Regions from separate parts of the Achromobacter sp. EG18 genome, predicted to be linked through region 1. Evidence: riboswitches for the same ligand, from Rfam matches in the RefSeq annotation. Region 1 holds a riboswitch; the other holds the start of a gene.

Region 1 (14,439 bases):
GCACAATCGATCCCGCGCCGCGCGCACCATGGCCGGGTTGCCGCAGGCGTAGGCCACCGTGCGCGGCCAGTCGTGGTCCGCGGCCAGGGCGGCGTCCTGCACGTGCCAGGCGGGCGCGGCGGATGCCCGCGACAGCACCGCCTGCCATTGGAACCCGCTGTGCTTGCCCTGCAGCGCGTTGAGCAGCGGGCCCGCGTAGCAGTCGTCCTCGTCGCGGCCGCCCCAATAGAGGGTGACGCGCCTGATGCGCGGATCCTGCAATGCCGCCATCATGATCGCGTGGACGCCGGCATAGCCGGTGCCGGTGGCCAGCAGCACCAGCTCCTGGACCGCCTCGGCCCAGCCCTGCGCCGGCCAGACGCAGGCGCCGTGCGGGCCCGCCAGGGTGAGCGTGTCGCCGGGCATCAGGCGCGGCAGCACCCGTTCGGTGAAACCGCCGCCGGGCATGCGCCGGATGTGGAATTCGAGCCGGGCGGGGCCGGCCGCGGCCGGCACGCTGGCGATGGAGAACGGGCGCTCGCCGCCATCTTCCATCAGGAAGCGCACATGCTGCCCGGCCTGCCAGGTGAAGGCACCGGCGGCGTCGTGGGGCGCCACGATCAGCTGGGTTACGTCGGCGGTCAGCGGTACCCGCGACAGCACCGTCACCGGGTAGTGGCGCGCCGGTTGCGCCGGCGCCTGCCAGTGCGCAAAGCGCAGCGCCAGGTCACCGGTCGCCCGGCACTGGCACATCAGCAATTCGTCGGCGGCGGTGACATAGGTGCGCTCGGTGGGCGGCGCGATGCGGGCGTAGGCGCCGCCGGCCACCTGGGCCCGGCACGACCCGCACTCGCCGCGCTGACAGGAAAACGGCACGGCCACGCCCTGGGCCAGCGCGGCTTCCAGGATCGAGGTGCTGCCATCGCTGGTGAAGCGGCCGTGCTCGAGGGTGATGGCGTGGGCGGGCGTGGACATGGCGCGATTCCGGTGGCGTGCCCCGGGGGGCGATGGGGGCAATGTAGCGATAGAATGGCTCGATGAAATAGGGCCATTTTCATGAACCAGACCAAGCCACTTTCGCGCGATACCCGCCAGGAGGCCAGCCTGGACCTGCCGGTCGATCCGCCGCGCCCGGACGAATCCAAGCAGTCCTGGGTGTACCGGCAGATCCGCGAGCGCATCCTGCGCGGCGTCCTGCCCTCGGGCGGGCGGCTGCCGTCCACCCGCAGCCTGGCGGCGCGCTGGCATGTTGCCCGTTCCACCGTCGAGGCCGCCTACGACCAGTTGCGCGGCGAAGGCTATACCGCCGGCGCGGTCGGGTCCGGCACCTATGTGGCGGCGGTCATCCCGGACAATTTCTTTCGCCACGGACTGCCGGGCGATACGGCCACGGCGCCCGCTGCCGCCACGCACGCCGCGCCGCGCTCGGCCCCGCGGGATGCCGACCGTTCGGTTCCTCCCTTGCGGCACGAACCGCCTTTCACCGCGCGCGGCGCCGACGCCTCGCTGTTCCCCATGGCGGCCTGGCGCCAGGGCCTGCTGGCCAGCGCCCGGCGGGTGACGGCGGCGCAACTGGCGCGCGAGGATCCGCAGGGCTGGTATCCCCTGCGCGAACAGATCGCGCGCTATCTCGGCGCGGCGCGCGGCATTGCCTGCGATGCCGACCAGGTGGTGGTGCTGACCGGCATCCGCGACGGCCTCGATCTCAGCGGGCGCCTTCTGCTCACGCCGCGCGACAAGGTGCTGGTGGAAGACCCCGGCTACCTCAATGCCATGCCGCTGTTCAGCCAGTACACGCAGCGCGTGGTGCCGGTGGCCATCGACCAGCACGGCTTCTCGGTGGCCGGCGCCCGCCGCCATCGCGGCGTCAGGCTGGTGCATGTGACGCCGGCGCACCAGTCGCCCACCGGCGTCACCATGCCGGTGTCGCGCCGCCTGGAGCTGCTGGACTGGGCCGAGCAGGCCGGTTGCTGGATCCTGGACGACGACTACGACAGCGAATTCAACTACGACGGCGCGCCGCTGGCGGCCCTGAAAAGCCTGGACCGCGCCGACCGCGTGATCCACTGCGGCAGCTTCAACAAGACCCTGTTCAACGCCCTGCGCATCGGCTACGCGGTGCTGCCCCGGCCGCTGGTGGCGGACTTCGCCCGCGCCCGCTACCTGACGGGCCGCTCCGGCAGCATCGTCGAGCAGATGACGCTGGCGGCGTTCCTGGAGAACGGCGGTTTCGCGCGCCACGTGCGGCGGGCGCGGCCGGTCTATGCGCAGCGGCGCGATCGGGTGCTGCGCATGTTGCGCCAGGCGGTGGGCGCGGCGCCGCTGCAAGTCAGCGGCGAACATGCGGGCTTTCACCTGGTGTGGTGGCCGCCGCCCGGCATCGACGTGGCGGCATTGCTGGCGCGGGCGCGCACGCTGGGCGTGGGGCTGCAGCCGGTCGCGGATTTCTGTCGGCGCGTGTCCTGGCCGGCGGGCGTGGTGATCGGCTACAGCGCGCGCCAGGAGGCGGAACTGGACAGCCTGGAGGCGCTGCTGCGGGAAGTCGCGGGCGTTTCGTAGCAAAATGCGGCATGGCGGCGCCGCGTCCCGCCTTCACCGTTTTTTCCAGGATTCCTCATGCCGCAACTCGATCTCTACCAGGTGGACGCTTTTTCCGCCGCGCCCTTTGGCGGCAACCCCGCCGCGGTGGTGCCGCTGGAGGCATGGCTGCCGGACGCCACGCTGCAACGCATTGCCGAAGAGAACAACCTGTCCGAGACCGCCTACGTGGTGCGCCGCGGCGACATCCACGAGCTGCGCTGGTTCACGCCCGCGGTCGAGGTCGACCTGTGCGGCCATGCGACCCTGGCGACCGCCTGGGTGCTGTTCGAGCAATTGGGCGCCAGCGAAGAGGTGCTGCGCTTTGCCACCCGCAGCGGCGAACTGCGGGTGCGGCGCGCCGGCGACGGGCTGGCGATGGACTTTCCCGCCAGGCGCCCGGTGGCCGAAGCCATCCCCGACGGCCTGCTGCGGGCGCTCGGCCTGCCGGCGGCGCGCGCGCTGTACCGCACCGACGACTACCTGGTGGTGATCGACGACGAAAGCCTGATCGACGGCCTCGCGCCCGACTTCGCCGCGCTGGCGGCATTCGACGTGCGCGGCGTGGCGGTGACGGCGCCGTCCACCCGCTACGACTTCGTGTCGCGCTGGTTCGGGCCGCGCGTCGGCGTCAACGAAGACCCGGTCACGGGGTCGGCGCACACCTCGCTGGCGCCTTATTGGGGCGAGCGGCTGGGCAAGACCCGGCTCACCGCCGAGCAGGGCGGGGCGCGCAAGGGCCAGCTGCGCTGCGAGCTGCGCGACAACGGCCGCGTCATCATCAGCGGCCAGGCCGCGTTGTACCTGCGCGGCACGATCTTCCTGTGAACCGCGCCGCCATCACCGAAAACCTATTGCCTCATCAACACTTCAAATAAGGCCGCCGCGACACGCGCCTAGAATCTGCCGTCACGAGAGCCGGACGGATCGATCCTTCCGACGCCGGACACGACAACAAGGAGACGCAGGGCAATGGATGCGGTGTGGATAGTCGCCGTCGGGGCGGCCGTGGCGGGATTCGTGCAGGGCCTGTCGGGCTTTGCCTTCGGCATGGTGGCCATGTCGTTCTGGGCCTGGGTGCTGGATCCGCGGCTGGCGGCGGCGCTGGCCGTGTTCGGCGCGCTCACCGGCCAGCTGCTGGCGGTATTCTCGGTGCGGCGCGGCTTCAACTGGCCGTTGCTGTGGCCCTTCCTGCTCGGTGGCCTGGCCGGTATTCCGCTGGGCGTCCTGATCCTGCCGCACCTGGACATGGACTGGTTCAAGGCCGTGCTGGGCGCGCTGCTGGCGCTGTGGTGTCCGGTCATGCTGATGGCGCAGCGCTTGCCGCGCATCGGCGGCAATCGCTGGGGGGACGGCGCGGTCGGACTGGTGGGCGGCGTGATGGGCGGCATCGGCGGCTTCGCCGGCAGCGTGCCGACCCTCTGGTGCACGCTGCGCGGTTTCGGCAAGGACACGCAGCGCGCCGTGATCCAGAATTTCAACCTGTCGATGCTGGCCGTGACCATGGCCACCTACCTGGCCACGGGCATCGTCACGCGCGACATGGCGCCCATGTTCGCCGTGGTGGCGCCGGCCATGCTGATCCCCACGCTGCTGGGCACGCGCCTGTACATCGGCATATCGGAAGTCACGTTCCGCCGCCTGGTGCTGGGGTTGCTGACCTGCTCGGGACTGACATTGCTGGCCTCCTCGGTGCCGCGGCTGCTGGGGTATTGAGGGCCGGTCCGCGTCCGGCCCGCTCCCGGCCTGTGCTCTGCCGCAATGGCTTTACGACAGTCCGACCCCCTCCCGCACACTCGCCGCCAGCATCTGCGCCGTGGCCGCCGACAGCGTCCAGCCCAGGTGCCCATGGCCGGTGTTGTAGAACACGCCGGGCCGCTTGCCGGGGCCGACGCGCGGCATCATGTCGGGCATCATCGGCCGCAACCCGCACCAGGGCACCACGCGCGCCGTGCGCACGCCGGGAAAGTGGCGGCGGGTCCAGTCCACCAGCGGCTGGATGCGTTCGGCGCGGATGTCCAGGTTGAAGCCGTTGAACTCGGCCGTGCCGGCCACGCGGAAACGGTCGCCCAGGCGGCTGGTGACGATCTTGGCGGCCTCGTCCAGCAGGCTCACGCTGGGCGCGGCGGCCTGGCTGGCGGCGTCGTCCAGGTGCACGCTGATCGAATAGCCCTTGACCGGATAGATGTTCAGCCTGTCGCCCAATTGCCGCGCGAACTGGCGGCTGGCGGCGCCGGCGCAGACCACGATGGCGTCGGTCTCGTGCTGTTCGTGCCGCGTGCCGTCCTCGCGCGCCAGGTCCAGCACGTAGGGCAGGCCGTCGCGGCTGATGGCGCGGATGTCGGCATCCTGTTCGAAGCGCACGCCGCGGCGCGCGCAGGCCCGCGCCAGGCCGCTGGTGAACTTGTGGATGTCGCCGGTGGCGTCGGACGGCGTATAGAAGCCGCCGTGGCAGGGCGTTTGCAGCGTCGGCTCGATGCCGCGGATTTCCTCCGGCGTGACGGCGTGCCGCTCCAGCCCGCCTTCGCGCAGCAGCGCGTTGGCGCGGCGCGCGGTCTCGAAGCTGGCGGCATCGTGGTAGATGTGCAGGATGCCGCGGCGCTCCAGGTCGAAATCGATGCCTTCCTCCTCGGCCATGGCGTACAGGTGCTGGCGCGCCTCGATCGCCATGCGCGTGGTGGCGATGGTGTTCTGGCGATAGTTGCGGATCTGCCCCATGAACTGGGCCAGCCATGAATACTTGTGCCAGCTCGGACGCGGATTGAGCAGCAGCGGCGCGTCGTGGCGGCCGAGGCAGCGCAGGCCTTTCAGGATGGTGGCGGCGCTGTTCCAGACTTCGGCATTGCTGGCGGACAACTGGCCGCCGTTGGCGTAGGACGTCTCCATGGCGGGATAGCGCTGACGGTCGTAGACGGTGACGTCGTAGCCCAGTTTGCTCAAGGCGTAGGCGGACGTGACGCCGGTGATACCGGCGCCGATGATGGCGATGCGGGGCATGATGGCTCCAGATGGCGTGGCCACGATCCGATGATCGCGGCACCCCATCTGTCTCTGTACCTGAGAGCTTCACCCGGGCGCGAGGGCGCGGGTTCCCCTTCGGTGGGCGCCAGGCGCCTCTCTCCAGATTGTCTAGACCGCGCAGTCCTGTTGCCTGAGAGTTTCCGGGGCGGTTGCTCCGTCGGCGCCCGTCACGGGGGACGGGACTCTTCTGCGGGGTTTTGAATCGACGCAGTGAGAATAGCCAAAATCTGCCGCGAGCGGGACTCAGGGTTAATACCAGGAAGGAGGCGGATAGGCTCTACACTGGGCGCCAACCCGCGCGGCACGCGCCGGTCAGAAAACGAAAGGACGATCCCGCATGCGCGCTCCGGCAATGTTCCGTATTTCCCTGCTATCCGCGACGTTGGCGCTGGCCCTGGCCGGCACCGCCTCGGCCAGCCCGGCCGTTGCGCAAGCGCCCGCCGCCAAGGCAGCCACGGCATCGGCCTCCGCATCCACGCCCGCATCTTCGCCGACATCCACGCCGGCATCCCCCGCCCAGGCGTCCGCGACACCGGCATCCACGCCCGCCAAGGCCGATCGCGCCACCGCCGCCGTCGACGCCGCGGTGGCCGAGGTCATGCGCCAATACGGCATCGACGGCATGGCCATCGGCGTCAGCCACAATGGCGAGCAGCGCTTCTTCAACTATGGCGACGCCTCGCGCCAGCCGCGCCGCGCCGTTTCCAGCGACACCCTGTTCGAACTGGGTTCGATCAGCAAGACCTTCACCGTCACGCTGGCCGCCTACGCGCAGGCCACGGGCCGCCTGTCGCTGGCCGACAGTCCGGCCAAGTGGGTGCCCGAGCTGCAAGGCAGCGAATTCGCCAAGCTGACGCTGGTGAACCTGGCCACGCACACCGCCGGCGGCTTTCCCTTGCAGGTGCCGGACGCGGTCCAGAACACGGCGCAACTGATGGACTACCTCAAGGCCTGGACCCCGCAGTATGCGCCCGGCACGAAGCGCACCTATGCCAACCCCAGCATCGGCATGCTGGGCGTGGTGGCGGCACGCGCGCTGGGCGAGTCCTACGTGGCGGCGATGGAGCAGCAGTTGTTTCCCAAGCTGGGCCTGCGCGACACCTGGCTGGAGGTGCCGCCGCGCAAGATGCCCGACTACGCCCAGGGCTACGACAAGCAGGACGCGCCGGTGCGCGTGAACCCGGGCGTGCTGGCCGACGAGGCCTACGGCGTGAAGTCCAGCGCCCGCGACATGCTGCGTTTCATCGAGATCAATCTGGGCGCCGTGCCAGTTGACGCCACGCTGCAGCGTGCCATCGCCGAGACCCACACCGGCTATTACCAGTTGGGCGCGATGACGCAGGACCTGATCTGGGAACAGTATCGCTACCCGGTGGCGGTGGACGACCTGGTGCGCGGCAACTCCGCCCAGGTCGCGTTCGAGACCCTGCCGGTCAAGGCCCTGCAACCGCCGCTGGCGCCGCGGCAGTCGGTGTGGGTCAACAAGACCGGCGCCACCAATGGCTTTGGCGCCTACGTGGCATTCGTGCCGTCGCGCAAGCTCGGCATCGTGATCCTGGCCAACCGCAACTATCCCAACCAGGCGCGGGTGCGGTTGGCGTTGCGGGTGCTCGAGGCGCTGGCGCCGTGAATGCCGCCGGCCGGCGCGCAGCGGCCTTCAGGATCGGGCCGCAGGGCGCGCCTGGCCGGCCGCCCTGGCGCCGTCGAACCTCGGCAGCAGCCCCATGATCTCCAGCCGCGCGCACAACTCGCCCAGCCGCCGCAGCTTGTACGCTTCGACGTCCATGCCGCCATAGTCGTAGAAGCCTTGCCCTTCGCGCAGGCCGTTGCGCCCCTGTTCCATGTTGCGTTCGATGATGGCCGGGGCCGCGAAGCGCGTATCTAGCGCGCCGGACAGGTAGCGCGAGGCGTAGTAGAGGATGTCGCCGCCGCCCCAGTCGATGAACTCCAGCAGGCCCAGCACCGAGAAGCGCAGGCCGAAGCCCAGCCGCACGGCGGTGTCGATGTCCTCGGCGCTGGCCACGCCTTCCTCGACCATGCGGGCCGCCTCGTTCATGGCCAGCGCCTGGATGCGCGGCACGATGTAGCCGGCGGCGGGCGCGCACCGCACCGGCGTCTTGCCGGCCAGGCGCAGCACCGCCAGCAGGTCCTGCAACGCCACGTCGCTGGTCCGCGGGCCGGGGCTCACCTCCACCAGCGGGATCAGGTAGGCGGGATTGAGCCAGTGCGCGTTCAGGAAGCGGCCGGGCGCGCGCACCATGTCGGCCAGTTCGGTGACCAGGAAGGTCGAGGTGGTGGAGGCGATGACGCTGTCCGGCGCGCAGGCCTCGCCGAGCCAGTCGAAGGTGTCGCGCTTGATGTCCAGTTGCTCGGGCACCGCCTCGAACACCACGCGGGCGCGGGCCAGGTCGGCCAGGGCGTCCTCGCGCGCCACCAGGCGCACGCGGCCCAGCGCGGTGTCGGCCTGGGCCTCGTCCAGCAGGCCCAACCGCACGAGCGTGCCCAGTTCGCGCCGCAGGCCGCCCAGCACGCGGGCGAAGGTTTCGGCGCGTTCGCCGCGCGCGCGCGGCTTGATGTCGATCAGCGTAACGTCCAGTCCGGCATGGATGTATGACAGCGCGATGCCCATGCCCATGCGGCCGGCGCCGACCACGCACAAGGTCTGTTCCATGGTCAGCATCCTTGCGCGAGCAGCGCGGCCATGTCGGCGCGCGACAGGGCGTCCAGCCCCAGCGCCTCCAGCGTGCGGCCTTCGGCGTACAGGTCGCGGCCCGTCACGGCCGAGGCCACGCTCAACAGGCCCTGCGCCACCGGCGTGGGCACGCCGGCCCAGCGGCCGGTCGACACCAGGAACGATAGGCCCAGGCGCGTGTCTTCCAGCATGTAGCGGTGCGTGCCCAGGTCGATGGTTTCGCGCCAGTCGCCGCTGTCGGTCAGCTTGCCGTGGGCGCCGCGGCCATACATCCATTCGTCGCCCTCGCTGGCATAGTGGTCGGCCAGCGGGAAATGCGGCGCGGCGTAGCCTAGCGCGGCGCGGATGGCGATGCGTTCGGCGTCCAGCGCGTCGGTCACGCGGCGGATCGACGGCTGCGTGCCCTCGTTGTGGATGTCCCAGCGTTCGAAGTGTTCGAGCGGACCGGCGTTCATCAGGATCAGCGGCGGGTGGATCACCGGGCCGGCGTTCATCAGCGCCCCGGACAGGGCGTCCTCGATCGGTTCGATGCTCGGATAGGCCTGCGCCAGCGTTGCCAGCGCGGAGTCGGCCAGGCGACTCGGGAATACGCCGGTGGGCAGGCGCGTGGCGTAGGCGCTGATGACGACGCGGTCGCCGTGCTTGCGCGCCAGATAGGGCAGGGTGCCGGTCTCGGCAAAGGCGACCTCGGCCGGGTTGCCGGCCTGGCGTAGGGCGCGGGCAAACAGATAGCTGCCGAAGGTGCCGGGCGGCAGGAACACCACCTGGCCGTCGCGCAGGTGCGGCGCCAGCTCGGGCGCCAGCGCCGCATGCGAGGTGGACGGCAGCGGAATCACCAGCAGTTGCGCGCCCGCGGTGGCGGCGGCCAGGTCGGCCGTCAGCTCGATCTGGCCGGGCGCCTCGCCCAGGGCGATGCGGCGGGTGCCGCGATAGTCGGTGACTTCCAGGGCGCCGGCGCGGCGCAGGCTGTCGAACGCCGCCGCGTCGCGGCGCCACAGGCGCACCCGATGTGCTTTTTCCGCCAGGTCGGCGGCCGCCGCGTAGCAGCCGTGGCCGCCTCCAATAACGCCGATGCGCATGATCGAGCTCCTTCGTGAGAGCTTCGATCCTAGCGATGGCCGGCTCGGAGGACTGCGCCGCAGGCGCAAGCGGAATACGGAATCGGCAAGGGAATGCGCGGCGGGGCGCGGCCCGCTGCGTCGGCAGGCGCGACCCGCCACCGCAATGGGCCTGGCGCCCCGCGCTTGAACAGACCTCGCGCGCCGCCCTTCAACAGGCGCGGGCGCGGCCCTGCCGGAGCGTGTCGGACGGCAGGCAGCCGTAGCGCTTGCGGTAGTGCGTGGCGAAATGGCCGAAGCTGGTCACGCCGCAGCGCAGCAGGATGTCGGTGACGCTGTCGCCGTCGCCGGCGTTGCCCAGCGCCGCGTGCGCCAGCGCCAGGCGGCGGTTGCGCAGGTAGTCGCTGGGGCTCTGCTGCAGGAACTGGGTGAAGCCGTTCTGCAAGGTGCGGATCGAGACGCCGCAATGCGCGGCCAGGTCGGGCAGGGCGATGGGCGCGTCGATGTGGTCCTCGATGTAGTCGCGCGCGCGCCGCACGTGCAGCGGCAGCGGCTGGCGCCGATCGGCGCGCAGCGCCTCGGAATAGTTGTGCGGCAGCTGCATCAGCAGCAGCGAGACCAGGTAATCGGAAAAGCCCGCCGCCAATATCTGCGTCACGCCTTCGATGGCGGGGTGCTGGTACAGCCTGCACAGGTAGTCCAGCGTTTCCTGCACCGCCGCCAGGCCGGCCGAACCGGGCGCCGCCTCCAGATCGAACACCAGCGCCTGGCGCAGCGGACGGTCCAGCAACTGTTGCAGCTGGCGTTCCAGCGCCTGCCGCTCGACCCGCAGGATCAGGCTGCGGCAATCCGGGCCGATGCGCAGCACGCTGCGCTCGGAGGGCGACGAAATGGTCAGGCCGCCTTCGCGCAGGGCCGCGCTGCGCTTGCCCAGCGTGACCTGTCCGGCGCCTTGCAGCGTGACGCGCACCAGGTAGTAGCGGGCGATGTCGCCGGCGTCGATCTCGACCTCGGCGCCATAGTGCAGGTCGAACAGCGCGGCGCTGCCGAAGAACACGCCATACAGGCGCGATTGCAGAGGATCGCCGCGCGCCACGCACATGCGGTGCGACCACAGGTGCTGGCTGACCTGGTCGGTGATTTCGGAAAGATTGCCCGAATCCAGCAGGCAATGGCGTTGCAGCGGGTAGGTATCGTGGAACATGCTTTCCTGCGCCCCGGGAATAGCCGTTGCGCACCCGGTATAGAGCCGGCCGGCGCAAAGGCCTACAACAGATGCAGCCATCGGAATGGCGAACCAGACAGCGGGACGCCGCCACCGCCTCGATGCGGCCGGCGCGATCCCATTGCGATACAAGGGAAGAACATGACGGGCGATACCGGAACCGACGCGGCGCAGAAACGCTATGCCTATGAATGGTATGTCGTCCTGATCTGCATGCTAGCGTACATATTTTCGTTCGTCGACAGGCAGATCCTGGCCCTGATGATCGAACCCATCAAGCGCGACCTGCAGCTCTCGGACACCCAGTTCAGCCTGCTGCACGGGCTGGCCTTCTCGCTGTTCTACGCCTTCATGGGCATTCCCATCGCGCTGCTGGCCGACCGCTATTCGCGGCCCCGCATCATCGCCATCGGCGTGGCCTTCTGGAGCCTGGCGACCGCCGCCTGCGGCCTGTCTAAGAACTTCGGCCAGATGTTCCTGGCGCGCATCGGCGTGGGAGTGGGCGAGGCGGCGCTGTCGCCGGCCACGTATTCGATGCTCAGCGACATGTTCCCGCGCCACAAGCTCGGGCGCGCCGTGGGCATCTATTCGATCGGCTCGTTCATCGGCGGCGGCCTGGCGTTCCTGATCGGCGGCTATGTCATCGACCTGCTCAAGAGCGTGGATAGCGTGCGCCTGCCCGGCGTGGGCGAACTGCGGTCGTGGCAGGTGACGTTCTTCATCGTCGGCCTGCCCGGCGTGCTGGTGGCGCTGCTGATCCTGCTGACCGTGCGCGATCCGCAGCGCAAGGGCCTGCGCCACGACGCCGACGGGCGGGTGCAGAAGCCCACCGCGGGCGCATTGTTCCGCTTCCTGGGCCGCCATCGCGGCACCTTCTGCTGCCATTACCTGGGGTTTTCGTTCTACGCCATGATCCTGTTCTGCCTGCTGGGCTGGACGCCGGCCTTCTACATGCGCAAGTTCGGCCTGTCGCCGGTGGAGGCGGGCTACATGCTGGGCACGGTGGTGCTGGTGGCCAACACCGCGGGCGTGTTCTGCGGCGGCTGGCTGATGGACTGGCTGGCGCGGCGCGGCTACAGCGACGCGCCCCTGCGCGCCGGCGTCATCGGCGCGATCGGCATGGCGCTGCCGGCCGTGGCCTTCACCCAGGCGAACGGGTTGTGGCTGTCGGTGGGCCTGCTGCTGCCGGCGATGTTCTTCGCCTCGTTCCCCATGCCGACGTCCACGGCGGCCATGCAGATCCTGCCGCCGAACCAGCTGCGTGCCCAGGTGTCGGCGCTGTTCCTGCTGATCTCCAACCTGGTCGGGTTGGGGCTGGGCACCACGGCGGTGGCGCTGCTGACCGACCGCCTGTTTCGCGACCCGGCGGCGGTGGGGCATTCCATGTCGCTGCTGATCGGCGTGGCCACGCTGCTGTGCATCGGCCTGCTGGCGGCAGGCTGCGGCAAGTACCGAGGCAGCCTGGCGCGGGAAGAAGGCGAGCGCGCCGCGCCCGCCGCGCAGGTTGCGGCGCTGGCGCGCGCGCCCGCCGGCCAAACGCCGTGACGCGCGCGATGCCGCAAGCCCGGTGACGCGGCATACGGCTGCCGCGCCCGCGCCGGGGGCGCGACGGTCAGGCCGGGCCAACCCGGACCGGCATCCGCCTTTGTCCTGGCGCAAGCCTTCGGGCCCCGTCCAGCCCCCGCGATTCGCCACTGCGGCGATAATCGCGCGCATGACCTACCAATTACTCAAAATGCTGCATGTCGCCGCCGTGGTCGCATGGCTGGGCGGCTCCCTGTTCGTGTCGCTGTTCCTGCTGTCGTCGCAGCCGCCCGACAGCGACGAGGCGCCCAGGGAACGCAAGATGCTGGGCGCCCTGCGCCGCTGGACGCTGTTCGTCACCACGCCGGCGATGGTGCTGGCCTGGCTGGTCGGCCTGCACCTGGCCGTGACCTTCGGCTGGTTCGCCATGACCTGGATCTGGATCAAGATCGCGCTGGCGCTGGTCCTGTCGGGCCTGCTGGGCGTGCAGAGCGCGGCCTTGCGCCGCCAGGCCCAGGGCAGCGCGAAGCGCGCGCCGCTGGTCGACCTGTACGCGCCGCTCACGGTGGTCGCCGCGGCGGTCATCGTGACGCTGGTGGTGGTCAAGCCGTTCTGAGGCCCGGCCTGCGGCGTGGCCACGCGGCGCCGGCATGCCGGGCCGGCGCGCGCCGTCGGCGCGGGGCGTGGCCGCTTATGCGCCGGCGCCATATCCAAACACCCCCGTAATAACGACTCAACGAAGTATTCGTTCGTGGCCGCGGGGGCCATCCCTAGAATCGTCTCCTCATAACCGTATCGACTGAGAGGCGATTTCCATATGACTCCCCGTACTTACAGCGCCCGCGCGGGCACGTTGGCCAAGGCCCTGCTGGGCGCCGTGCTGGCCGCCGCCGCCATGTTCCACGGGCCGGCGTTCTCCGCCGATCCCAGACCGCTCAAGGTCGGCGTGCGCGGCGGCGTCGACGAACAGATCTGGGAAGTGGTGGCGCAGGTCGCCAAGAAGAACGGCCTGGCGGTCGAGCCGGTGGTCATCACCGGCACCGCCAGCCCCAACGAGGCGCTCAACAACGGCGACCTGGACGCCAACGCGTTCCAGCACATCCCGTTCCTGAACGACCAGATCAAGCAGCGCGGCTACAAGCTGGTGTCGGTCGCCAATACGCTGATCTCGCCCATCGCCTTCTATTCGAAGAAATACAAGTCACTGCAGGCCCTGCCCGAGGGCGCCAAGGTCGGCATCCCCAACGACCCCAGCAACCAGACCCGCGCGCTGGTGATCCTGCGCGACCAGGGGCTGATCACGCTCAAGGACGGCTTCGATCCGGCCACCGGCACCGCGACGCTGGCCGACGTGACCTCCAACCCGCGCAAGCTCGACTTCGTCGAAAGCGCCTCGGTGGTGCTGGCGCGCTCGCTGCCGGACGTCGACACCGCCGCCATCGTCAATAGCTTCGCCTACCAGGCCGGGCTGATCGCCACCCGCGACGGCATCGCGGTCGAGAAGAAAGAGAACAACCCCTACGTCAACATCATCGCCGTGCGCGAGAAAGACAGAAACGCGCCCTGGGTGCCCGAGCTGGTCAAGGCCTACCACTCCGAGGAAGTGCGCCAGTTCATCCTGAGCAAGTACGAAGGCTCGGTGATCCCGGTCTTCTGAGCCGGAAGGCGCGGCGGCGCCATCCGGCGCCGCCGCCAATCCCGTCCGCGCCATGGCATGAGCCGGGCGCGCGGGCGGCTCGGGAACACAGCATGATGCAACACGACATCCCCCTGGCGGATCCGGCCCTGCGGCCCGCCGCCGACGCGGCGCGCGACGCCCACATCGTTTTCGACGGACTGCAGAAGCGCTACCAGGGCCCGCGGGGCACGGTAACGGCGCTGGCCGATATCTCCTTTGCCATCGGGCGCGGCGAGGTGTTCGGTATCATCGGCCGCAGCGGCGCCGGCAAGTCGACCCTGCTGCGCTCGATCAACATGCTGGAGCGGCCCAGCGCCGGCCAGGTGCGGGTCGACGGCGTGGACGTCGGCGGCCTGGACGAAAATGCGCTGGTCGGCCTGCGGCGCCGCATCGGCATGATCTTCCAGCACTTCAACCTGCTGTCGGCCAAGACGGTGGCGCAGAACGTGGCCTTGCCGCTGCGCGTCGCGGGCGTCAAGCCGGCCGAGGCGCGCGCCAAGGTCGACGCGCTGCTGGACCTGGTCGGGTTGCGCGACAAGGCCGACACCTATCCGTCCAAGCTGTCCGGCGGCCAGAAGCAGCGCGTGGGCATCGCCCGCGCCCTGGTGCACGACCCCGAAATCCTGCTGTGCGACGAAGCCACCTCGGCGCTCGACCCCGAAACCACCCAGTCGATCCTGGCGCT
Region 2 (14,439 bases), 1.4 Mb from region 1:
ATGGGAATCATCTCGGCCGTGGCGTTCAGCTTCATGGTGCACGAGCCCAGCGGGATCATGGTGCGGTCCAGCGCCAGGTCCTTGTCGGCCAGCTTGCGCAGGTAGCGCAGCATGTCGGTTTCCGACTGCACGCTGGAGAACACCGGGTGCTTGAGGATGGCGCTTTCGCGCGCCACGGCGGCGGGAATGCCGCCGGCCGCCTTGGCGTCCAGCGCGTCGATGTCGAGTTCGACGTCATCGCGCTCCAGGCCGGCGGCGAACACGTTCACCAGGGCCTGCAGGTCGGCGGCGGTGACGGTTTCGTCCAGCGACACGGCCAGGCGGGCGCCGTCGACACGGCGCAGGTTGATGTGCTCGCACTCGGCGGCGGTGATGATGGCGGGCGTGGCCGGGCCGGTTTCCAGCAGCAGCGTGTCGAAGAAGGTGTCGTTGGCGACCTTGATGCCCAGCTTGCCGAGTTCGGCGCGCAGGATGGCGGTGTAGCGCTGCACGCGCTCGGCGATGCGGCGGATGCCGGCCGGGCCGTGCCAGACGGCGTACATGCCGGCCATCACGGCCAGCAGCACCTGCGCGGTGCAAATGTTCGAGGTGGCCTTCTCGCGGCGGATGTGCTGTTCGCGCGTCTGCAGCGCCAGGCGCATCGCCGGGTTGCCTTGGGCGTCCTTGGACACGCCGACCAGGCGGCCGGCCATGTTGCGCTTGAAGGCGTCCTTGCAGGCCATGAAGCCGGCGTGCGGGCCGCCGAAACCGAACGGCACGCCGAAGCGCTGGGCCGAACCGATGGCGATGTCCGCGCCCCACTCGCCCGGCGCGGCCAGCAGCGCCAGCGCCAGCAGGTCGGTGGCCACGGCCACCACCGCGCCTTGCGCGTGGGCGGTCTCGGCCAGCTTGCGGTAGTCGGCCACCGAGCCGGTGCTGTGCGGGTACTGCAGCAGCACACCAAAGCATTCCGGCAGGCCTTCGGTCTCGTCGCCGACGGCGATCTCGATGTCCAGGCCCTCGGCGCGCGTGCGCACGACTTCGATGGTCTGCGGATGCACGTGGCGCGAGATGAAGAACACCGGGCTTTGCGACTTGGCGCTGCGGCGCGCCAGCGTCATGGCTTCGGCGGCGGCGGTGCTTTCATCGAGCAGCGAGGCGTTGGAGATGTCCAGCCCGGTCAGGTCGGCGACCATGGTCTGGTAGTTCAGCAGGGCCTCCAGGCGACCCTGCGAGATCTCGGGCTGGTACGGCGTGTAGGCCGTGTACCAGGCGGGATTCTCGAGAATGTTGCGCAACACCACGTTGGGCGTCTGCGTGCCGTAGTACCCCTGGCCGATGTAGTTGCGAAAGACCTTGTTGCGGCCGGCGATCTGCTTCAGTTCGGCCAGCACGTCGGCTTCGCTGCGCGACGGCGGCAGCGCCAGCGGCGCCTGGCTGCGGATCTTGGGCGGCACGACTTCTTCGATCAGGGCGTCCAAGCTGGGGCTGCCGATGGCGGCGAGCATGGCGGCCTGGTCGGCGTCGGAGGGGCCGATGTGGCGGGGGATGAAGTCGGTGTGGGTGTCTAGGGCGCGCGACATGGGGGGATCTCGGGATGGCGGTGTCGTCGGGAGGGACGGACGGTGATGCATGGACGGGCGGCGGCGCCAGCGCCGCGCCCGCCCTGACGGGCTTAGCCGTTGGCGATGGCTTCGTAGCCGGCGGCGTCCAGCAGCTTGTCGGCATCGGCGGCGTTGACCGGCTTGATCTTGAAGATCCAGGCGGTGAAGGCCGATTCGTTGATCAGGTTGGGGTTGCTTTCCAGCTCGTCGTTGAACGCGACGATTTCGCCGGCCACGGGCGCGTAGATGTCGGAGGCGGCCTTGACCGACTCGACCACGCCGGCGGTCTCGCCCGCGTTCAGCTTGGCGCCGACCTTGACGTCGCCGACGAAGACCAGGTCACCCAGCTGGTCCTGGGCGGTATCGGTGATGCCGACGACGAACACGTCGCCTTCGGCTTTGACCCATTCATGGGACTCGGTGTACTTGCGATCGATGGGCAGACTCATGGGAACTCCTGGGGGATTCGGATAAGGAAATGGTGTTGCGCGCCTCGCGCCGGCGGCCACGCCCCGCAGGGCCGGCCACCGGCGCGAAGCTTCGAGTTTACGAGTGTTCGACGGCTTTGCCGTTACGGACAAACGGCAGCTTGCAGACCAGGGCGGGCACCCACTTGCCGCGGATGTCGACCTCGACCGTGTCGCCCGCGGCCACGCCTTGCGGCAGGCGGGCAAAGCCGATCGACACGCCCAGCGTCGGCGACATGGTGCCGCTGGTGAGCTCGCCCACGCCCTGCGCGGTGCGCACCGCCATGTGGGCGCGCATCACCCCGCGTTCCTGCAGCTTCAGGCCGACGAAGGCGGCGGGCGTGGCGAACTGCTCCAGCGCATCGCGGCCGATGAAGCGGCGCTCGGGGTTCTTCAGGGACACCGTCCAGGTCAGCGCGGCTTCGCCGGGCTGGGTCAGTTCGTCCATGTCCTGGCCATACAGGTTCATGCCGGCTTCCAGGCGCAGCGTGTCGCGCGCGCCCAGGCCCGCCGGGCGCACGCCCTGGGCCGCCAGGTCGCGCCACAGTTGCACCGCCTCGGCCGCGGGCAGCACGATTTCGAAGCCGTCTTCGCCGGTGTAACCGGTGCGCGCCACCAGCGTGTCGTCACCGACGCGCGCGGCCACGAACGGGGTCAGCGGCTCGCTGGCGGCCTGCCAGGCCGGGCGCGCGGCCCAGACCTTGGCGCGGGCGTTGGGGCCCTGCACGGCGATCATGGCCAAGTCGCGGCGCGGCGTGATGGTGACGTCGAACTTGCCGGCCTGCTTGACGCGCTGCATCCAGGCCATGTCCTTGTCGGCGGTGCCGGCGTTGACCACCACGCGCCATTCGTCGAGCGCGAAGAAGTACACGATCAGGTCGTCGATGACGCCGCCCTGCGGGTTCAGCATGCAGGTGTAGAGCGCCTTGCCCGGTACGGTCAGCTTGGCGACGTCGTTGGCCACCAGGCGCTGCAGGAAGGCGTAGGCGTCGGGGCCCGTGACGTCGGCGTTGAGCATGTGCGAGACGTCGAACATGCCGGCGTCCTGGCGCACCGCGTGGTGCTCTTCCAGTTGCGAGCCGTAGGCCAGGGGCATATCCCAGCCGCCGAAATCGACCATGCGGGCGCCGGAGGCGATATGTTCTTCGGCCAGCGGGGTGCGTTTGAGGGGTGCGGACATGCGCGGGTACTCCGGAGCGGCAGCGGTGCCAGGGTTACGGAATGCCGCTGGCGGACAGACGGAAAACGCCCGCGCAACGGCTGAATCTTCCGCCCCTCTGTCCTTTTGCCTGAGAGTTGCCCCGCGTGGCGGGTTTGCACCTTCGGCGCCTGGGCTGCTCGCTATGTCCCTGATTGGGCAGCGGCGCCAGGTCTCTCCAGAGTGCTGCTTTGCCGAGTCCGCGCGGTGAAAACCGGGACAGGGCAAGCATGCGCGGTATGGGATACCTGAGCGATTCCGGGCGAATTGCGCCTTCGGCGGCAGCCGCGAACGGCCGCTCTCTCCCGCAACATGCGTGACAGCGCCGAAAGCATACCGCGAAACGCGGTTCCGTTGTTGATCCGCGATCGCCGCCCGGGCGCCGCTTCAGCCCAGCGCGGTGTCCAGCAGCATCATCAGCACGAAGCCCAGCATCAGCCCGCAGGTGGCGTAGACCTCGTGCCCCTTGCGGTGCGATTCAGGAATGATTTCGTGGCTGATCACGAACAGCATGGCGCCGGCGGCAAAGCCCAGGCCCCACGGCAGCAGCGCCGCCGACCAGCCCACCACGGCCGCGCCCAGCACCGCGCCCACCGGCTCGACCAGGCCCGACAGCATGCCCAGCGCCACCGCGAACGCGCGCTTGTAGCCCGCGGCGATCAACGCCACGGCCACCACCAGGCCCTCGGGGATGTCCTGGATGGCGATGCCGGTGGCCAGCGCCGTGCCGCGCACCGGGTCGTTGCCGGCGTAGCCGACGCCGATGGCCAGGCCTTCGGGCAGGTTGTGCAGGGTGATGGCGAAGACGAACAGCCAGGTACGGCGCAGCCGGTGGGCCTCGATACCTTCGCGGCCCTTGATGAAATGCTCGTGAGGCAGCAACCGGTCCATCAGCAACAGCGCCGCCGCCCCCAGCAGGATGGCGGCGCCCACCGTCAGGCCGGCGCCCCACGGCCCCGCGCCCTGCGCCTCGGCCGCCGCGATGCCCGGCGCCACCAGCGAGAAGGCGCTGGCGGCCAGCATCACGCCGGCGCCGAAGCCGAACATGCTGTCCTGCATCTTCTGCGGGATGGTGCGCGCGAACAGGATCGGCAACGTGCCCGCCGCGGTGGCGCCCGCGGCGACCATGCCGCCCAGCAGGGCGTCGGCCACGTGCGGCGCGTGGTCGTTGAAATAGGCCCACATCTGGTGCAGGCCCAGGCAGGCGACCAGCACCGCCAGCGTCCAGACACTGACGCTGGTGGCCGCGGGCCGAATGCGATGACGGCTGAAGGTATTCATGGACCGCTGCCCCCGCGCAATGCCGGCTCAGCCCACGGCGGCGGCGTAGCGGCGCGCCACCTCGGGCCAATCGATCACATTGTAGAAGGCGCCGATGTATTCCGGGCGGCGGTTCTGGTACTTGAGATAGTAGGCGTGTTCCCACACGTCCAGGCCCAGGATCGGCGTGTTGCCCTGCATCAGCGGGCTGTCCTGGTTGGCACTGCTTTCCACCGCCAGCTTGCCGGCGGGCGTCACGCTGAGCCAGGCCCAGCCGCTGCCGAAGCGCGTCAGCGCGGCCTTGGTGAAGGCTTCTCGGAAGGCGGCGTGGCCACCCAGTTCGGTGTCGATGGCGCGGGCCAGCGCGCCGTCGGGCTCGCCCCCGCCCCGTGGCGACATGACCGACCAGAACAGGCTGTGGTTGGCGTGGCCGCCGCCGTTGTTGCGCACCGCGCCACGGACGGCTTCGGGAAGTTGGTCGATGCGCGCCACCAGGGCCTCGACCGGCTCGTCGGTGGCGATGCCGGCGCCTTCGAGCGCGGCGTTCAGGTTGTTGACGTAGGTCTGGTGGTGCTTGCTGTGGTGGATTTCCATCGTCAGCGCGTCGATGTGCGGTTCGAGCGCGTCATAGGCGTAAGGCAGGGTCGGCAAGGTATAGGCCAAGGCGGTCTCCATCAGGCGGTGCCACCGGATGCGGCACGGCTGAATTTGTGAAATACAAATGATAGGTATTTTTATTTGATATCACAACGACAACGTTGCAATGCCCGTCATGCAGTCAGGCTATGGGCCGGGCAGGCCTTGGCGGGCAGCACGAAGCGTGCCCGCGCCCGACGGACGGGAAAAGCGTTGGATGAAGCGCCAGGAACGCCTAGAGCGCCTTGCCGCAGGCCACGCCCGAGGCCCAGGCCCACTGGAAGTTGTAGCCGCCCAGCCAGCCGGTGACGTCCACGGTCTCGCCGATGAAGTACAGGCCGGGCGTGGTGCGGGCCTGCATCGATTTCTGGTCCAGGCCGCGCGTATCGACGCCGCCGCGCATGACCTCGGCCTTCTTGTAGCCGGCGGTGCCACTGGGCACCAGCGTCCATTGGTGGATGTCCTGCGCCAGGGCGCGCAGGGTCTTGTCGGGCGCGTCGGCCAGGCGCAAGGCCGCCAGGCCCGGCTTGCCGCCCTGCTCGGCCAGCTGTAGCCAGCGGTCGGCCAGGCGCTTGGGCCACAGGCCGGCCAGCACCGTATGCAATTGCTGCCGGTTGCCGGACTTGGCCGCCAGCAGTTCGGCCGCCAGGTCGCGCCCCGGCGCCAGGTCGATGATGATGGGCTCGCCCGGTTTCCAGAAGCTGGAGATCTGCAGGATGGCCGGACCCGACAACCCGCGATGGGTGAACAGCAGGTCTTCCAGGAATTCCCCCCGGGCCTTGCCCTGCCCCGTCGCCAGGCTGACCTCCAGCGCCACGCCGGACAGTTCGGCCAGCGGCTGCCAGTGCGCCGCGTCGAAGGTCAGCGGCACCAGCGCCGGCCGCGGCTCGACCACCTTCAGGCCGAACTGGCGCGCCAGCTTCAGGCCGAAGTCGGTGGCGCCCAACTGCGGGATCGCCATGCCGCCCGTGGCCACCACCAGCTTGGCCGCGCGGATCGCGCCCTGGCTGGTGCGCAGCTCGAAGCCCGCCTCGCCATGCGCCACCTCGGCCACCTGGCAGCCCATGCGCCACTGTACGCCGCCGGCATCGCATTCGGCGCGCAGCATCTCGATGATGGATTCGCTGGAATCGTCGCAGAACAGCTGGCCGCGATGCTTCTCGTGCCAGGCGATGCGGTGGCGCTTGAGCAGCGCCAGGAAGTCCTGCGGGGTGTAGCCCGACAACGCCGAGCGGCAGAAATGCGGGTTGTCGGAGAGGAAATTGGCGGGTCCCGCGCCGATGTTGGTGAAGTTGCAACGGCCGCCGCCCGAGATACGGATCTTCTCGGCCAGGCGCTCGGCGTGGTCCACCAGCACCACGCGCAAGCCGCGCTGGCCGGCGACCGCGGCACACATCATGCCGGCGGCGCCGGCACCGAGGACGGCGACATCGAACATCGGGACTCCGGACCTGATCAGTCTTCGATCAGGCAATCAACGTAGTAGCGCTTCTCGCCGTCCGGCCCCACTTCGTCGGCCAGGCCGTGGATGTAGGTTTCGAAGCCCGGGAAGCGTTCGTTGAACTCGCGCGCGAACTGCAGGTACTGGACGATGGTGCGGTTGAAGCGCTCGCCCGGGATCAGCAGCGGGATGCCCGGAGGATACGGCGTCAGCAGCACGCCGGTGACGCGGCCTTCGAGCTGGTCGATGTCGACACGCTCGACCTCGCGGTGCGCCATGCGGGCGAAGGCGTCGGACGGCTTGAGCGCCGGCACCATGTCGCTCAGGTACATCTCGGTGGTCAGGCGGGCCACGTCGCGCTCGCGGTAGGCTTCGTGGATCTGCTGGCACAGGTCGCGCAGGCCCATGCGCTCGTAGCGGCGATGGTCGCGGCAGAATTCCGGCAGGATGCGCCACAGCGGCTGGTTGCGGTCGTAGTCGTCCTTGAACTGCTGCAGCGCGGTCAGCAGCGTGTTCCAGCGGCCCTTGGTGATGCCGATGGTGAACAGGATGAAGAACGAATACAGGCCGGTCTTCTCGACCACCACGCCGTGCTCGGTCAGGTACTTGGAGACCAGCGCGGCGGGAATGCCGGTTTCGCCGAAGCTGCCCGACATGTCCAGCCCCGGCGTGATGACCGTGGCCTTGATCGGGTCCAGCATGTTGAAGCCTTCGGCCAGGTCGCCGAAGCCGTGCCAGTGGTCGTTCGACTCCAGGATCCACTCGTCGCGGTTGCCGATGCCTTCGGACACCAGGCGGTTCGGGCCCCAGACCTTGAACCACCAGTCGTTCTTGCCGAACTCGGATTCCACCTTGCGCATGGCGCGGCGGAAATCCATGGCTTCGCGGATGCTTTCCTCGACCAGCGCGGTGCCGCCCGGCGGCTCCATCATGGCCGCGGCCACGTCGCACGACGCGATGATCGCGTACTGCGGCGAGGTCGACGTGTGCATCAGGTAGGCTTCGTTGAAGACGTTGCGGTCCAGTTTGCGGGTCTCGGATTCCTGCACGATGATCTGCGAGGCCTGCGAGATGCCGGCCAGCAGCTTGTGCGTGGAGTGGGTCGCGAACACCATCGCGTCCTTGCTGCGCGGACGGTCCTGGCCGATCGCGTGCATGTCCTGGTAGAACTCGTGGAACGACGCGTGCGGCAGCCAGGCTTCGTCAAAGTGCAGCGTGTCGACGTAGCTGCCCAGTTCCTTCTTGATCATCTCGACGTTGTAGATCACGCCGTCGTAGGTGCTCTGCGTGAGCGTCAGGATGCGCGGGTTCTTGTTCACGGCTTCGCGCGCGAACGGGTTGGCCTCGATCTTCTTGCGGATGCTGTCCGGATGGAACTCTTCCAGCGGGATAGGGCCGATGATGCCCAGGTGGTTGCGCGTCGGGCGCAGGAACACCGGGATCGCGCCCGTCATGGTGATGGCGTGCAGGATCGACTTGTGGCAGTTGCGGTCCACCACCACCACGTCGCCAGCGGCGACGTTGGCGTGCCACACCACCTTGTTCGAGGTCGAGGTGCCGTTGGTCACGAAGTAGCAGTGGTCGGCGTGGAAGATGCGCGCCGCGTTCAGCTCGGACTCGGCCACCGGGCCGGTGTGGTCCAGCAGCTGGCCCAGTTCATCGACGGCGTTGCAGACGTCGGCGCGCAGCATGTTCTCGCCGAAGAACTGGTGGAACATCTGGCCCACCGGGCTCTTCAGGAACGCCACGCCGCCCGAGTGACCCGGGCAGTGCCAGGAATAGGAGCCATCCTGGGCGTACTTGACCAGCTCGCGGAAGAACGGCGGCGGCAGGCTGTCCACATAGCTGCGCGCTTCGCGGATGATGTGGCGCGCCACGAATTCGGGGGTGTCCTCGAACATGTGGATGAAGCCGTGCAGCTCGCGCAGGATGTCGTTCGGAATGTGTTCCGAGGTGCGCGTCTCGCCGTACAGGTAGATGGGGATGTCGGCGTTGCGGAAACGCAGTTCGCCGATGAAGGTGCGCAGGTTCTTGATGGCGCTGGCCACGTCCTCGGGCGAATCCACGTCGAACTCTTCATCGTCGATCGACAGGATGAACGCGCTGGCACGGCTCTGCTGCTGGGCGAACGAACTCAGGTCGCCGTAACTGGTCACCCCGATCACCTCGACGCCCTCGGCCTCGATCGCCGCGGACAGGGCGCGGATACCCAGACCGGACGCGTTCTCGGAACGGTAGTCCTCGTCGATGATGAAGATGGGGAAGCGGAATTTCATGCAGGCGCTCCTGGGGGCAAGGCGAATCGGACCGGGTTGGCGGACGCGAGTGTACTTCTAGTGAAAAACCGTCTGATGACAGGCGGGCGCGAGGTTCCCGCCGGCGGCGGGAATGGCGGAATTGTAGGGCCGTTTTCCCCCAGGCCCTATGGTTTTCCCGAAGACGGCGCCAAAGGGCCGCGCCGGGCGCCGGCGAAGGCGCCGCGCGGCCCCCTGCCGACGCCATCCCGGCGCGCCCGCGCGGCTCGCCTCGGCTAGCGGATGGTGGTGGCCGCGCCGGCGTCCAACGCTGCCAGGAAGCGGTCGAAATAAGGTGGAATGGCTTCGGCGGCGCCATAGCGGATGCGCCGCTCGACCTTGGCGATGGCGCCGAAGCAGACCTCGGTCTCGGGCGAGCCGCAGACCAGCACCACCGGGTCCTCGTCATCGCAGACCTCGTACAGGCCGCCATGGGCGCGCCGGGCCACTTCGTAAAGGTAGGCGGCGGCGCCGACGGTCTGCATGGGGGTCAGGGGCAAGGTGCCCAGGTGCGCGGCTTCGAGCGCGTCGTCGAGCGCGTGGACGCTCGACAGGGAGTAGTCGAGTCCGGCCCCGTCCGGGCCGGCTGCCTGGACGAAATCCTGCGCGGCGTGGGCCACGCGCGCCACGAACTCTTGCTGGACTTCGTCGCGCTTGGCGTCCTGGTTTATCTTGAGGAAACCGAACATCATTGGCTCCTTTGAAAACCGCAAGCGGCGTTGACCCCATTATAGGCAGCGACCCTGCCTATACTGGCCGAATGCGGCCCGACCGTTCCCTATTCCCAACACTTGCCTCGCCCCCGATGCCGTCCTCCGCCCCGCTTGTCCGACGTCTCACCCCTTCCGACGCCCCGGCGCTGCGCCAATTGCGCCTGGACGCCCTGCGCGAAACCCCGGAAGCATTCGGATCGAGTTACGAAGAGGAACATACGCTGACACTGGATGACTTCCAGGCCTGGATCGCGCCCGCGGACGACAGCGCCATGTTCGGCGTTTTCGCCGAAGGCGCGCTGGCGGGCATCATCGGCGTGGCCAGGCAGCGGCGCCTGAAGGTGCGTCACAAGGCGCATATCTGGAGCGTCTACGTGGCGCCGGCCTGGCGCGGCCTGGGGCTGGCGCGGCAGCTGATGCAGGCCGCCCTCGGACATGCCGGCACCATGCGCGGCGTGCGCACGGTGCAGTTGAGCGTCACCGCCAACAACGCCGCGGCCTGCCAGTTGTACGCCAGCCTCGGCTTCGAGACCTACGGCCACGAGCGCGAGGCCCTGTGCGTGAACGGCGTGCTGTACGACGAAGTGCTGATGGCGCTACCGCTGGACCGCGCGCAGGCCGGCCCCAGCCGGCCTTACCCGCCCGCCCGGCGCCGCGAACCGTAGGCCCACACCTGGTTGCGGCCGCCATCCTTGGCCTTGTAGAGCGCCTGGTCGGCCGCCTTGATGACCGCGTCCGGCGCGCGCAAGGTCTCGCCGCGCTCGGCCACGCCAATGCTCACCGTCACCCGCAACGGGCGCGCATTGCGGCCGCCACGCGCGCCACGCCGGCGCAAGCCGATCTGGTCGGCCTTGGGACGCGCCGGCTTGTCGCGCAAGCGCATCTGGTAGGCCTCGATGGCGCGCCGCACGGTCTCCATGTGCGGCATGGCCTCGACCGCGGTCTTGCCCGGGAACACCAGCGTGAATTCCTCGCCGCCGTAGCGATAGGCGTAGCCGCCGCCCGGCACCCGGCGCAGCTGCGCCGCCACCATGCGCAGCACCTGGTCGCCCACGTCATGGCCATGGGTGTCGTTGAAGGCCTTGAAATGATCCACGTCGGCCATCGCCAGCGTGTAGACGCGGCCCATGCGCTGCAGGCGCTCATTGAGCGCGCGGCGCCCGGGCAGGCCCGTCAGCTCGTCGCGGAAGGCCATGTGATAACCCTCGTGCGCCAGCGAGATCGACAGCGATGTCAATGCAGCGGCGGCCATCACGGCCAGCTCGATCTCGTGCTGGGTCCCCCGCGGCAACGCCCAGGCCATGCAGACGAAACCCAGCCATTGGCCGGCCTGCTGCGGACGGCCATAGCGCAGCAGCAGCAGGGTCAGGGTCAGCCCGGTCAGCAACAGCGCCGCCAGCGCCTCGAACGGCAGGCCCAGCCGCGCCAGCGCGCCCTGTACCGCCAGGGCGCCGAACAGCTGCGCCATGCCCTCCTTGCCGGCCAGCGCGATGGCGGCCGCGCCCAGGGCCATCAGGCCGACGCGCGCCGCCAGGTCGCGCAACATGCCGGCGCGCTCGGGCCACAACGCGTTGATGGTGTAGGCCAGCGACCACCACACCAGCGCCGGCGCCAACGCCCACGGCGCCTGGCTGGCCAGCGTGGGCCAGGCGGCGGCTGGCGCCAGCACCGCCAGCATCAGCGCCAGCGTCTGCGAACGCTGGTACATCAGGCAGATCGCCGCCCCGATCAGCGCCATCACCCAGGGCACGAAAGGCACCACCAGCGTCAAGGCCGGCGGCCAGTCCCGCCAAAGCAGCAAGCCCGCGGCCGCGATCACCGGCAGCGCAGGATAGAACAACAGGGGCAGCCAGGGGATGTGGGGGTAACGCACGGATAGGGCCTTGCTCACGCTTGCTGAAATGACGTCGCCAAATCGGCAAACACATATGTCATTTTACGGTCGCGGGCGCGGGTTCTTTAGCGCGTTAGCGAGGCCGGCGCGGGGTGCGCGCCGTGCTATGTTGAGCGCTCGGATACCCTGGAAAAACCTCATGCGCATCCTGGTCAATATCGACGTGCCCGATCTCGAGGCGGCCATCGATTTCTATAGCCGCGCCTTCGGGCTGGCGCTGCACCGCCGGTTGGGCGCGACCGGCGCCGAGATGCTGGGCGCCCCGGCGCCCATCTACCTGCTGCAGAAGGCCGCCGGCACGCCGGCCGCGGGCGCCGTGCGCCAGCCGCGCGACTACGCCCGCCACTGGACGCCGGTACACCTGGACGTGGTGGTCGACGACGTGGATGACGCGGTGGCGCGGGCGGTGGCCGCGGGTGCGCGGCTCGAAGATCCGGCGGTTTCGCATGACTGGGGCCGGATCGCCCACCTGAGCGATCCATTCGGCCATGGCATCTGCATCATGCAGTTCCTGGGCCGGGGCTACGATGCCCTGGCGGCGGGCGCGCTACGCGACGCGCCCGTGGGCGAAGCCGATTTCGACGCCCTGCTGGCGATCCGCATCGAGGCCATGCGCGACAGCCTGGAACGCCTGGGCCGGTTCGACCCCGAGCGGGCCCGGGCACGATTGCGCGCAACGTTCCGTCCCGACCATACCTGGTTCATCGAACGCGACGGCGCGCGCATCGGCTTCTATGCCCTGCGCCCCGACGGCGACGGCCTGCGGCTGGATCATCTGTATGTGGTGCCCGCGGCGCAAGGGCTGGGGGTGGGCGGCCAGGTGCTGGGCCGCCTGTTGCGCGACGCCGACCTTCGGGGCCTGCCTGTGCGCGTGGGCGCGCTGCGCGGCAGCGACTCGAACCGCTTCTACCGCCGCCACGGCTTCGAGCCGGTGGCGGAAAGCGAGTGGGACATCGACTACCTGCGCCCGGCGCCGGGGCGCCAGGCCTAGGGCCTGTGCAGGCTAAAAGGAGCCTCGCACAGGCCCTGGCGCATCAGGTGCGCGGCAGCGTCACGCCGCGCTGACCCTGGTACTTGCCGCCGCGGTCGGCGTACGAAGTCTCGCAGATCTCGTCGCTTTCGAGGAACAGCATCTGGGCGCAGCCTTCGCCGGCGTAGATCTTGGCCGGCAACGGCGTGGTGTTCGAGAATTCCAGCGTGACGTGGCCTTCCCATTCGGGTTCGAGCGGCGTCACGTTGACGATGATGCCGCAGCGCGCGTAGGTGCTCTTGCCCAGGCAGATGGTCAGGACGCTGCGCGGGATGCGGAAGTATTCGACCGTGCGGGCCAGCGCGAACGAGTTGGGCGGGATGATGCAGACGTCGCCCTTGAAATCCACGAACGAGCCTTCGTCGAAGTTCTTGGGATCGACGATGGTGGAATTGATGTTGGTGAAGATCTTGAATTCGTCGGCGCAGCGCACGTCGTAGCCGTAGCTGCTGGTGCCGTAGCTGACGATGCGCCCGCCATTGGCCGTGCGGACCTGACCCGCTTCGAAGGGTTCGATCATGCCGGCTTCGGCCTGGCGGCGGATCCAGCGGTCGCTTTTGATGCTCATGATGGCAAGGTGCTTGGGGGAATGGAATGGGCGTCATTTTATCCCGAGCGCGCCGCTCCGTCCCCGAACGGGGACGGAACGGTCACGGGCCTCAATCGCCGAAGAAGGTCCGGTACACCAGCGCAATGCCGTTGACCGAGCCGCCCTTCAGATCCAGCGACAGGCCGCGCGCCAGCCGGTAGCTGGCCCGGCCGACGGTGTCGCTGCCGGCCAGCGCCTGCTCGACGCTGAGCGTGATGCCGTTGGCGAACGACTTGCTGGCCACCAGGAATTGCGTCGCCAGCTGGCTGTCGCTGTCGCGGTTGACGTCGCCGGCCACGGTGCGGTCCGGCAGGATGCTGCCCGAACTGCCCAGGTTGCCGGTGCGCACGCTGACGTCGTCCAGCCCGAACTGCTTGTAGAACGGCTCGCCGCCCCCCAGCAGGGCCGTGCCCACCGACAGCAGCAGCGCGGCGTCGCTGCCGCTTTCGTCGGGGCCGCGCCCCAGCAGCAGCCACGACAGCTTCTCGACGTCGCTGACGTCCGGGTACGACACCAGGTCGATGCGCGGGCGCTGCGCGGTCCCCACCACCTTGACGCCGGCCTCGACCTGCTCGCCGGTGCGCAGGGCCTCGATGTCCAGCAACGGATTGTCCAGGCGCCCCTGGAAAGTCAGCGTGCCGCGCCGCAGGCGCAGCTTCTGGCCATAGGCCTCGATGCCACCGCCGCGCGTGCGCAGCGCGCCGACGCCGGTCAGGCGGCCGTCGTTCAGCAGGATCTGGATCGACCCCAGCAGGCCGGCATCCAGCCCCATGCCCGTGATGTAGAAGCGCGGCCCCATGTCGAACTTCAGGTTCATGCTGGTCTGCAGCGGTGTCGACACGGCGCCGGGGTCGTCGCCCGCGCGCCGCACCTTGACGTCGTCGTCCAGCGACGGCACGCCCTGCAGGATCTCCAGGCTGAACCAGCCGGCGTCCGCCTTCAGGTCGCCAACGATGTCGATGCGCGGCATCGCCGCGTTCAGGTCGATGGTGCCGGAGACCATGGCGTAGCGGTCCGAGCGCTGCAGCGCCGGAAAGCGGTACAGCGTCAGGCGCACGTTGCCGCCGCCGTCGATCAGGTTCCATTGCCCCTTGGCCTCGGCATAGCCGCCCTTGGCCTCGGGGTTGGTGGTGATCCATTCCTTGGTGCGCCATTCGGCCGGCATCACGCGCAGCGAGGCCGGGAAACGCAGGCTGTCGAGCACCAGCTTGTCGCCGTCCAGCCGCGCCGCCAGCGTGCCGTCGATCAGCCGCACGCCGTCGTCGATGCGCACCACGCGCAGCTTGTCGCCACGGATCGCGCCGCTGGCGCTCCACTTGCCGGCAAGCGTGCCC

Evidence for each region. Region 1 has a riboswitch for glycine ahead of AC6CR5_RS10390 (D-amino acid dehydrogenase). Riboswitches for the same ligand answer to the same signal wherever they lie in the genome.
Region 2: it holds a riboswitch for glycine, as region 1 does, so the genes downstream of both, gcvT (glycine cleavage system aminomethyltransferase GcvT) here and AC6CR5_RS10390 (D-amino acid dehydrogenase) in region 1, are expected to answer to the same signal.

What each region holds. Positions count from the first base shown of each region.
Region 1 covers NZ_CM186213.1:2,275,058-2,289,496, reverse strand. Annotated here, with positions in the region: gene AC6CR5_RS10410 (NAD(P)H dependent flavin oxidoreductase family protein) at 1-954, opposite strand, end outside; gene pdxR (MocR-like pyridoxine biosynthesis transcription factor PdxR) at 1,036-2,538, shown strand; gene AC6CR5_RS10400 (PhzF family phenazine biosynthesis protein) at 2,596-3,384, shown strand; gene AC6CR5_RS10395 (sulfite exporter TauE/SafE family protein) at 3,529-4,272, shown strand; gene AC6CR5_RS10390 (D-amino acid dehydrogenase) at 4,324-5,553, opposite strand; glycine riboswitch at 5,598-5,684, opposite strand; glycine riboswitch at 5,686-5,777, opposite strand; gene blaELC (ELC family class C beta-lactamase) at 5,915-7,207, shown strand; gene AC6CR5_RS10380 (3-hydroxybutyryl-CoA dehydrogenase) at 7,235-8,248, opposite strand; gene AC6CR5_RS10375 (NAD/NADP octopine/nopaline dehydrogenase family protein) at 8,251-9,348, opposite strand; gene AC6CR5_RS10370 (AraC-like ligand-binding domain-containing protein) at 9,539-10,531, opposite strand; gene AC6CR5_RS10365 (spinster family MFS transporter) at 10,694-12,097, shown strand; gene AC6CR5_RS10360 (CopD family protein) at 12,267-12,692, shown strand; gene AC6CR5_RS10355 (MetQ/NlpA family ABC transporter substrate-binding protein) at 12,894-13,733, shown strand; gene AC6CR5_RS10350 (methionine ABC transporter ATP-binding protein) at 13,826-14,439, shown strand, end outside.
Region 2 covers NZ_CM186213.1:3,679,965-3,694,403, forward strand. Annotated here, with positions in the region: gene gcvP (aminomethyl-transferring glycine dehydrogenase) at 1-1,562, opposite strand, end outside; gene gcvH (glycine cleavage system protein GcvH) at 1,655-2,032, opposite strand; gene gcvT (glycine cleavage system aminomethyltransferase GcvT) at 2,130-3,230, opposite strand; glycine riboswitch at 3,318-3,440, opposite strand; glycine riboswitch at 3,474-3,566, opposite strand; gene AC6CR5_RS16835 (ZIP family metal transporter) at 3,636-4,529, opposite strand; gene AC6CR5_RS16840 (superoxide dismutase) at 4,557-5,171, opposite strand; gene AC6CR5_RS16845 (BaiN/RdsA family NAD(P)/FAD-dependent oxidoreductase) at 5,380-6,582, opposite strand; gene AC6CR5_RS16850 (arginine/lysine/ornithine decarboxylase) at 6,600-8,861, opposite strand; gene AC6CR5_RS16855 (hypothetical protein) at 9,116-9,568, opposite strand; gene AC6CR5_RS16860 (GNAT family N-acetyltransferase) at 9,685-10,257, shown strand; gene AC6CR5_RS16865 (GGDEF domain-containing protein) at 10,227-11,465, opposite strand; gene AC6CR5_RS16870 (VOC family protein) at 11,626-12,477, shown strand; gene dcd (dCTP deaminase) at 12,521-13,084, opposite strand; gene AC6CR5_RS16880 (translocation/assembly module TamB domain-containing protein) at 13,176-14,439, opposite strand, start outside.